Linked DNA regions of Roseimaritima multifibrata. The protein of the gene in region 1 interacts with the protein of each later gene in a pairwise test. Links are inferred from orthologs where the notes say so. Each region holds a gene or a part of one and is shown on either strand. Other genes may lie near its edges.

Region 1 (4,432 bases):
GTCCTTCGATGCATTTCTAGATCGGAATCGAGCAGTAATCCGCGGATCGCTTCGCCAGGGGCCGTGCTGCCAGGGTCGCGCACCGAGACGACCGGTCCGGACGGGAGAAGCCAATCCTTCAGTAAACCGATCTGAGTCGATTTGCCTCCGCCATCGATGCCATCCAGGGTGATAAACATACGAATGGTCCTTAGAAGTCGCGATAGGATTTGGTCAGATCGGTATGCGGTGAAAAACCATCCGGGCCACCGATGACAGGAAGGTGGGTGTAGTCGACCACAAGCCAGCGGTCGTCTCTTTTCTGAAACCGGAGAATCAAGCGGCGTGAGACCTCTTGTTCTCCGAAGGCGCCGCTGCGGGCGCGGACCGTCACGTTTGCCGTGATATCCACTTGAGCTTCGAGGGGGACTGCGTTTTGGTTAAATACCAGCGACCGAATCTGTCCGACTTGGGCGCGTTTGAATTCGTAGTTCGACATTTCGGATGTCGCCAGCCTCCGGATCTCTTCCAGTTCGGGAGCGATCACTGCGGCGACTTTGTCCGCATCATTTTGCTCCACCGCGAGGGCGGTCTCGTAGACCAGAGCCGTGATTCGCTCACGGTCGGTTTCCCAGTTAGCGGCGATCCAAAAGCCGAGCGGAATCAGAACAAAAAAAAGGGCTCCGGCCAGCAACGCTGCTCGTTTACCTGACTGCAGCCAACCGTACAGGCAACCAACCCCAAGCACTGCCAACACAATCGCTAACAAAACGGGCTGCTCTGCTAACAATTTGGTCATGGCGGATCCTGAGGTTGGTATTGTGCCATCGCCGGCAGGAAGTGGTTGTCAAAACCTGCGGGCGGTCTGGTTTCGGGTACCGGCTACTTGGTTGGGAAGAGTGGCCCAGCGTAGCGTGCACCGTTCCCCAGTTCTTCTTCGATGCGAAGCAACTGGTTGTACTTTGCCATCCGGTCGCTGCGGCTTGCTGAACCGGTTTTGATCTGACCGGTCGAAAGTGCCACGGCTAGGTCGGCGATCGTCGAATCTTCCGTTTCACCGCTTCGGTGGCTGCTGATGCTGGTGTAGTTATTGCGTCCAGCCAATTGAATCGCGTCGATCGTTTCGGAAAGGGTTCCGATTTGATTGACCTTGATCAGGATGCTGTTGGCAATTCCTTCATCGATGCCTCGTTGCAGGCGTTCGACGTTGGTGACAAACAGGTCGTCCCCAACAAGTTGGACTTTATCACCCAGTTTCTGAGTCAGTTTCTTCCAGCTGTCCCAGTCGTCTTCTGCACATCCATCTTCGATGCTGCAGATGGGGTATTTCGCACACCAGTCAGCGAGGAAATCGACCATTTCATCGCCTGACAGGTCTTTGCCATCGATTTTGTAGGTCCCTTTTTCGCTGTTGTAGAATTCGGTCGAGGCCACGTCCAACGCGATCGAGACTTGTTCGCCGGGCTTGTAGCCAGCGTTTTCGATTGCGGTCAGGATCAGGTCCAACGCTTCCTGGTTGCTACCAAGGTCGGGTGCGAACCCACCTTCGTCGCCGACAGCGGTGTTCAAGCCTTTGTCCGACAGAACCTTTTTCAGGTTGTGGAAGATTTCCGTTCCGGCACGCAAAGCATCGCTAAAGCGTTCGAAACCGAGAGGCATTACCATGAATTCTTGGACATCGACCGAATTGTCGGCGTGTTCACCACCGTTGACGATGTTCATCATCGGGGCGGGCAGCAGATGGGCACCGACGCCACCCATGTAGCGGTAGAGCGGTTGTTGGGTGTAGTTGGCGGCGGCGCGTGCGGTTGCCAGCGAGACACCTAGGATGGCATTTGCCCCCAGTTTCTTTTTGTTTGGCGTTCCATCTAGTTCTATCATCGCCAGGTCAACACCCCGTTGGTCAAGGGCGTCATACCCTTGCAGGGCGTTGGCAATCACGTCATTGACGTTACCGATTGCCGTCAGGACTCCCTTGCCCATGTAGACGCTTTTGTCTCCGTCGCGAAGTTCCCATGCTTCGTGGGCTCCGGTGCTCGCACCGCTAGGGACTGCGGCTCGTCCAAAGCTGCCGTCGATTAGGGCGACTTCGCATTCAATGGTCGGGTTGCCGCGGCTATCAAGGATTTGGCGGGCGTGGATCGATTCAATAAGGCTCATGGCTTTTCCGTTGGTTTCACACTCAATAGACACAATAGGGCCCCGCTGCGGGACCGGCTGCTGGAGTATTTTGACGGAAGGGGCAGGGCATGGCTAGGGCATCCGAAGCCGTCTTAGCGTTCCTCAGCCCTAGAATCGCTAAAACGCTAATCTTCGCTGGTTGCCGAACAGCCGATTTTCTCAAAACTTCATTGACTCCGGAATCCACCGGCCTACATACACACAGGAAAAAGCTCCGTAGTCCAGTAAGTTTTTAAGTTAGCGAATCAAGGATTTCCTGTGTTTGAATTTTTCGTCGCCCTCAGTTGTGGATTTGGTGGCCTGCTTGCAGGCTGCTACTTGCGAGGAATCACTCACCATTCGGCCGCGGATACGGTCGAAGCGGAGCCAGGGGCCGAACTGGACGGCGCGGCGAAAATTGCTCAGGACCAAAGCAAACTGAAGCGGGTCGCTGAACAATTACGCCAGGTTTCGATGCGGGTCGCCGCGGATGTCGATGAACATCAGTCAAAAGTCCAGCATGCAAGTCGGGTTCTGTCGGGAAATCAAAACCTGCTCGACTCCGATACGATCCTGGAGGCGGTCAACCAGCTGGTTCGTGCCAATGAAGAAATGCAAATTCGGTTGAACATGGCCCAGGAGCGGATTCAGAAACAAGCTTCGCAAATTCAATCGGCCGAAGCCAAGGCCGCGACCGACGCGCTGACTAAGCTCCACAACCGCCGCGCCTTTGATGCCTACATCGAAAAATGTCAGAGCAACGGTTCGATCGAGAATTGTGTGTTGATGATCCTGGATGTCGATAAATTTAAATCCTTCAATGACAACCATGGCCATCTTGCCGGTGACGAAGTGCTGCGACGCGTTTCCACAATCTTGAGTGTTCGGCTTTCGGACGTTGCCTTTGTGGCCCGCTACGGTGGCGAAGAATTCGCCGCGGTCTTCACCGGAAAGAGTTACGAGGAATGCCAGAAGATCGCAGAGGAGACGCGATGTCTGATCGGTACGCGGTCCATTCACTTTGAGGGACAGGACTTGGCCGTGCGAGCGTCGATGGGGCTAGCTAAGTGGAATCCTGGCGAAGAAAGAAATGGCTGGATCAAACGGGCCGATTCGGCGTTGTACCATTCCAAGCAGACCGGTCGCGATCGAGGGCACTGGATGGATGGCAATAAACCTCGCCCCATCGGTCAATTGAAAACCGAGCCCGCTAGCGAAAATTCACAGCGGTTGTCGGTTTCACTGAAAACAAAAGAGCAAGCCATTGTCAGTACGGAAGGGGCTCCAAATGCGGTTACCAGAATCCCTGCAGAACCGAAAATGCGGGAAATGTTCAGTGAACTAAAGGCTCGACTGCAGCACGTCAGCGTGGACCTTTTTGTGATCCTTATCAGTTGCGATCAAGAGCCCACCAAGGCTGCCAATCATCCTCATATCCTTCGTGTGACAAGAGCGACTGTGCGTTCTTTGGACCATGTTGGGAAATCGGCAAACGGAGACTTGATGGTCTATATGCCAAGTGCAGATGTGCGGGGCGCTATCGATCGTGCAGATCGAATCTGCCAAGGTATCTTTAGCGCGACTCAGTCCAGTTCAGGATCCCCGATCACTGTAAGCATTGGGATCACTTGGGTTCCCGACAATGAGTCGTTTGATGAAATCCGCAGTCAAGCTGAGAAGGCGGTTACCAAGGCGAGACAGGCTGGTGGGAATCAAGTGGTTGTTCAAGGTTGCCCAGCTTAACGGCGGAGGTTTTTGGGGGTCGTAACGCCAAAAAAACTTTCGTCCGTCAGGTACCCGGATTACTGGGAATGCGGCCTGCTCTTTCCAAAAAAACGGAATATCTTGCAAAGCCGTCTTGACCTGAAATTCAATGTCCGCGTATGTTCCCCTCATCGCCGGTGAGGCAAGCCCAAGCGGCTTAACTCTGCTGGCGATGTGCTTATGGTAAGCGGTCTCGCATGGGTGCTTTGGCGCTGCGGACACGATTAACAATGGCAACGCACACGGACGTGTTGTTGGCATCAATCGGCGACACTTATAAGCATTCCGCTCGACGACGGAGGGTTGCAAGGATGCAACTTGATATCGTCGAAACGAAAAACCACCGGCTCCCGGATTTTCAGCACGTCGTCCTCCGCCCCCCTGGGACACGTACTATCCGGGGGCTTTTTTTATGCGCTGACAGTTTCGGCTATAATCTTGCCAACAGGCTCGCAGTAGCGGTCGCTTGTCCAGCCATATTCTATCTGAAGGAAGGATTCCGGCTGCCGTTTCCCTTCTGCCTTCAGTA
Region 2 (4,370 bases), 480 kb from region 1 along the record:
CCTGCTGACGTTTGAATTTCCTTGGAATATCGTCGAAACCACAGGGCGTGCGGCACTGCAGCACGACACGCTGCCACCGATCGATATCTTTGAACGCTACCCCGATTTGCAGCCGCGAATCGGACGGGCCATCATGTCCTGCCTGGCCCCCAAGCCAGAAGACCGGACACCCTCGATGGACAAATTTCTGCAGCAGATCAGCGGCATCGACCAGGAAACCGCTCAAGCCGAATGATCCGCCAGCCCGATTTCGTGTTGACCAGGGCAGCGAACGGCAGACGCACGCAAAACCGCTTGCCCCGGGGCTAACGCTGAATGCCACCGGCTTTCGCGTCTGTGGGTGGTTTTTCTATGCGGTTGCCGGACGGCTCGCGCCGTTCCGCTAAGAAATTCGCCCGTAGACGCCAAAGTAGAGGGCACGGGGCCAAGCCTTCTGGCAATCGCAAAGAAGACACAATGAACTTGCCGGACGGCTCGCGCCGTTCCGCTAAGAAATTCGCCCGCAGACGCCAAAGCAGAGGGCACGGGGCCAAGTCTTCTGGCAATCGCATAGAAGACACAATGAAATTGCCGGACGGCTCGCGCCGTTCCGCTAAGAAATTCGCCCGTAGACGCCAAAGTAGAGGGCACGGGGCCAAGTCTTCTGGCAATCGCATAGAAGGCACAATGAACTTGCCGGACGGCTCGCGCCGTTTAAGAAGATGGCTGGCACTGGGCTGACGTCCCACGGGATTCACCGCACCGCCCGGCAGCCTCTGCGTCGCCCCGGAAGCGACAGACTGGAGGGTTTAGGCGGACCTTGCGGGCTCCGCTAGAATCTTCAACTTTCTTGGCTTCCCTGGCCGATAAGTAACGTGATGTAGGAAACAGAGCACTTTACCTCATGGAAGAGAACCCGCGGTGCGCGGACCATTCGGTCTCCGCTGCGCCGGCACCTTGAGGTTCTTAGTGATGCGCACCATATCTTATGGGATTCCAATCCTTATTCTTGGAATCCTGGCCGCCCTTCCCTTTCGTCGAACTTCGACGGAATCGGTTCCGATTGCGACGCCCCGTTCGTTCGATTCGGGTGAATCGACTCTTAGGGAAATATCGACAGGGAACGCTGACCTATGGTCTCCCGATCCCGAGCCGCCGCGAGCGGATCAGCCAGCGCCCGCAGCGATTCCCGAACTGCCTTCGGACTACAACGACGTTGCGATTCCAATGGAGACGCCCCCGGAGATCAATGATCGGTTCTCGGCAACCGTGCCGACTCCCGTGCGACCTCCGTCGGCTTGGGCTTCGCAACGTATTGCCATCCCACCAGCGACGACCGTAAGCGAACCGGCGCCGGAACTGGCCAAGGAGAGCTCGACGGCAGAGAGTTCGACAGCAGCCCCTCCAGCGTTCCGCGTAAGCTATCCAAACGCGACAGCGGCACGCTCTCGGGTTTCCAGTGAAACAGAACAACAGCGCAGTGCTCTGCCCCCCACCCCGCCGCAGCCTGGATTTGGCAAAGAATCGTTCCAGCCGGCTGTGGAGGCCGCCAAGCCTCGAAAGCGTTATTTCATTCGAGAACCAAGTTAAGCCTGGTTACAGGAATGCCTTGGCGAGAGCCAGACAGCTAGGCGAACCTTCTCGGCAGGGTTCTGCAGATCACCCCAATGGGAACCGATCAGACAAACAAGAATTGTGGTTTGGTAGCCGGTTCACACAGCTCCAAACATTCCCAGGTCCCTGCGTCGGTTTCCGATTTCCACAGGTCCCTCATCTCTTTGCCGCTAAGGAGGGAGCGAACGATACTTGCCAGCGGATCAGGGATCACCAACGCGACCGATCCTTTGCGATGCTTGCGGATAATTTTCTGCAGCGCCCGCTGAACGCGTTCTTTGGCAGATTCCATTGTCTCGCCTCCCGGAGGACAAAGGTCCCCGGGCGAATCCTGCCCTTTCTTGTAGACCCGTGGCTGCTGCCTGCGGACTTCGTCGATCAATTTACCGTGCCACAACCCGTGGTCGACATTCCTCAACCCTTCGATGACCTTATTCTTGATCTTGCGTCCACCGATCAGCAGTTTTGCCGTTTCGATTGCTGATTCGCAAGGCGCCGTATAGACCGCTTCGAAATCGACCTCCTGAAGATCCTTGGCGGCATGATTTGCCTGTTCGCGACCATGGTCGCAAAGAGGCATATCGAGCGAACCTTTAATTCGCCCTTGCTGATCGAATTCGGTAGCACCAGGGCGCACCAACACGACTCGGAACATAATGCACTTTAGATACGGGGATGAATCGATTACAGCAAATCGCGTAATCGGGAAACGGCGGTTTGGTAATCGGATTGACCGAAAATGGCCGATCCAACGACAAACAGATCGCAACCGGCTTGGCGGCAATCTCCAATGGTTTCTTCCTTGATCCCGCCGTCCACTTCCAAGAGTAAGTCGGGATAGGCCTCACGGAGTGATTTCAGTCGCTCAATCGCTTCGGGACGGAAGGCCTGCCCCCCAAAACCTGCTTTCACACTCATTACTAGAACCGCATCGGTTGCTTCAACACAACCGTCCAAACGGTCCATCGGTGTATCAGGATTGATAGCAACTCCGGCAACAATACCGTGACGGTGAATCTGGTCAATGATCGCTAACGGATTTTCGACCGCTTCGATATGAAAAGTCAGCATGTCTGCACCGGCGTCAGCAAACGCATCGATGTAGGCGGCCGGGTCGGAAATCATCAAGTGGACATCCAGTGGCATGTCCGTCCAACGCCGCAGTCCAGCGACAATCGGCATCCCATAGCTCAAATTTGGAACAAAATGGCCATCCATCACATCCAGATGGAGCCCTTCTACCCCTGCCTTCGTTAAACGCTCCAATTCCCCACGCAAGTCTCCAAAGTCGCATTGCAGCAGACTGGGGAGCACAGCAGGGGTGATGTTGCGGATTCGGTCGAGACGTTGCTGAAGCATCGCTTCAAATGGCCTTTGGAGTCAGTAAGTGGTATGCAAGATAGACCGTTGTCATCAGCACCTCCGATGTTGTCAATTCACCCATTTTCGAGCGTTCCCTCATTGGGGAGCTATCGGCAACCGACCTTAGCGATTCCTCACATAATTACGGCTTGTGCAGCCGCACAAGGGAAACAAACGCACCGCAGTTGTTTTTTGCTTTTTTTTAAAGCGACCCCTCTACCGGGCGGAAAGCATCGCCATTTTCCGTTGTCAACGCGGTTAACTCACCCCCCAAGCGGTTCAGGTCCAACACCGCCTGATTGATCTCCTGGAGCGAAACAGCGTTCTCCGAGGCGACCGTTTCCATGCCATGCAAGACCTCATTCAGCTGGCCGACTCCGACCGCCTGCTGGGTCGCAGACTGCGAGATTTTCGTAGCGGTTTGCGCGGAATCAGAAATCGTATCCAGCAATTGATGGATACAAACCTGGGTTTCTTCCGCGACAAGGTTCGCCTGCTGAACCGCTAAAGTCCCCGCTTCGATGGAACTAACCGACGCAGAAGTCGCCTGTTGAATTTCCGCCAAAATCTGACGAACTTGTTTTGTCGATTCTTTTGACTGCTGCGCCAGCCCCTTCACCTCGGCGGCAACCACGGCGAAACCTTTACCATGCTCCCCAGCCCGCGAAGCTTCGACTGCGGCATTAAGGGCAAGGATATTGGTTTGCTCTGCGATCTGCCGAACGGTCGAAGTTATCTGCCCGATCGCGGTTGCACGCTCTGCGAGGGAAACGATCACGGCAGCCGTTCCGGCGATCTGATGTTTCAATGCGCCGATTGCGGCGGTCGATTTGGCAAGCGCCTGCCGTCCCCTTTCGCCTCCAGCCGCTGCGTGCTCGGCTTCCCGGAGCATATAGTCTGCGCGGTCCGCTGTCTGGCTGGCGATCTGAGCGACCTGCTGCATGGTCGAGGCGGTTTCCGAGATCGCTGCGGCTTGTTCCTGCGACCCACGGGCCTGATTACTGGTGGTCGCAAGAATGTTTTCACTGGCGACTTTCACCCGCTCCGCCGCGTTCCGAATCGCATCGAACAGATGCTCACGCTCCTTTTGCGCCGCCAACAATTCCTCCTGCGAAGCGAGCGTCAGACTCTGCTTTTTCAACCTTTCAAACTGCTGTTTCAACAATGCTTCTTGCTCACTTCTAGCTGCCAGGTTCGATTTCAGACCGGCGGACATCCGGTTAAAAGCGGTTCCCAGACGCCCTAGTTCGCGAATTTTAGAAACCACGATGGGATGTTCGAAATCCCCCTCAATAATCCTCTCGGTCCCATCGAGTAAATCTTGAATGGGACGACGAATGGAACGGGCTATCCACCAACCGATGCCAATCACGACCAGTGTCACGAAGCTTGCGAACCAAACGATTTGCTTGCGC

Evidence for each region.
Region 2: the proteins of eno (region 1) and rpe interact in binary tests that used the Escherichia coli proteins (3 or more experiments, as listed by UniProt). The link is inferred for Roseimaritima multifibrata from one-to-one orthologs.

Annotation. Positions count from the first base shown.
Region 1 is NZ_CP036262.1:3,019,931-3,024,362, forward strand. Bases 1-2,855 are described here. They hold eno (phosphopyruvate hydratase), read right to left. Parts: upstream 2,140-2,855; coding sequence 862-2,139; downstream 1-861. Other genes in these bases: tmk (dTMP kinase), read right to left, coding at 1-179; FF011L_RS11040 (hypothetical protein), read right to left, coding at 191-778; FF011L_RS11050 (GGDEF domain-containing protein), read left to right, coding at 2,419-2,855. In the rest of the region: more of FF011L_RS11050, read left to right, coding at 2,856-3,882. UniProt on the Escherichia coli protein: Catalyzes the reversible conversion of 2-phosphoglycerate (2-PG) into phosphoenolpyruvate (PEP). It is essential for the degradation of carbohydrates via glycolysis.
Region 2 is NZ_CP036262.1:2,541,619-2,545,988, reverse strand. Bases 1,116-3,908 are described here. They hold rpe (ribulose-phosphate 3-epimerase), read right to left. Parts: upstream 2,953-3,908; coding sequence 2,278-2,952; downstream 1,116-2,277. Other genes in these bases: FF011L_RS09260 (methyl-accepting chemotaxis protein), read right to left, coding at 3,158-3,908; FF011L_RS09270 (histidine phosphatase family protein), read right to left, coding at 1,658-2,236; FF011L_RS09275 (hypothetical protein), read left to right, coding at 1,116-1,569. Outside these bases: FF011L_RS09280 (serine/threonine protein kinase), read left to right, coding at 1-235; more of FF011L_RS09275, read left to right, coding at 952-1,115; more of FF011L_RS09260, read right to left, coding at 3,909-4,370. UniProt on the Escherichia coli protein: Catalyzes the reversible epimerization of D-ribulose 5-phosphate to D-xylulose 5-phosphate.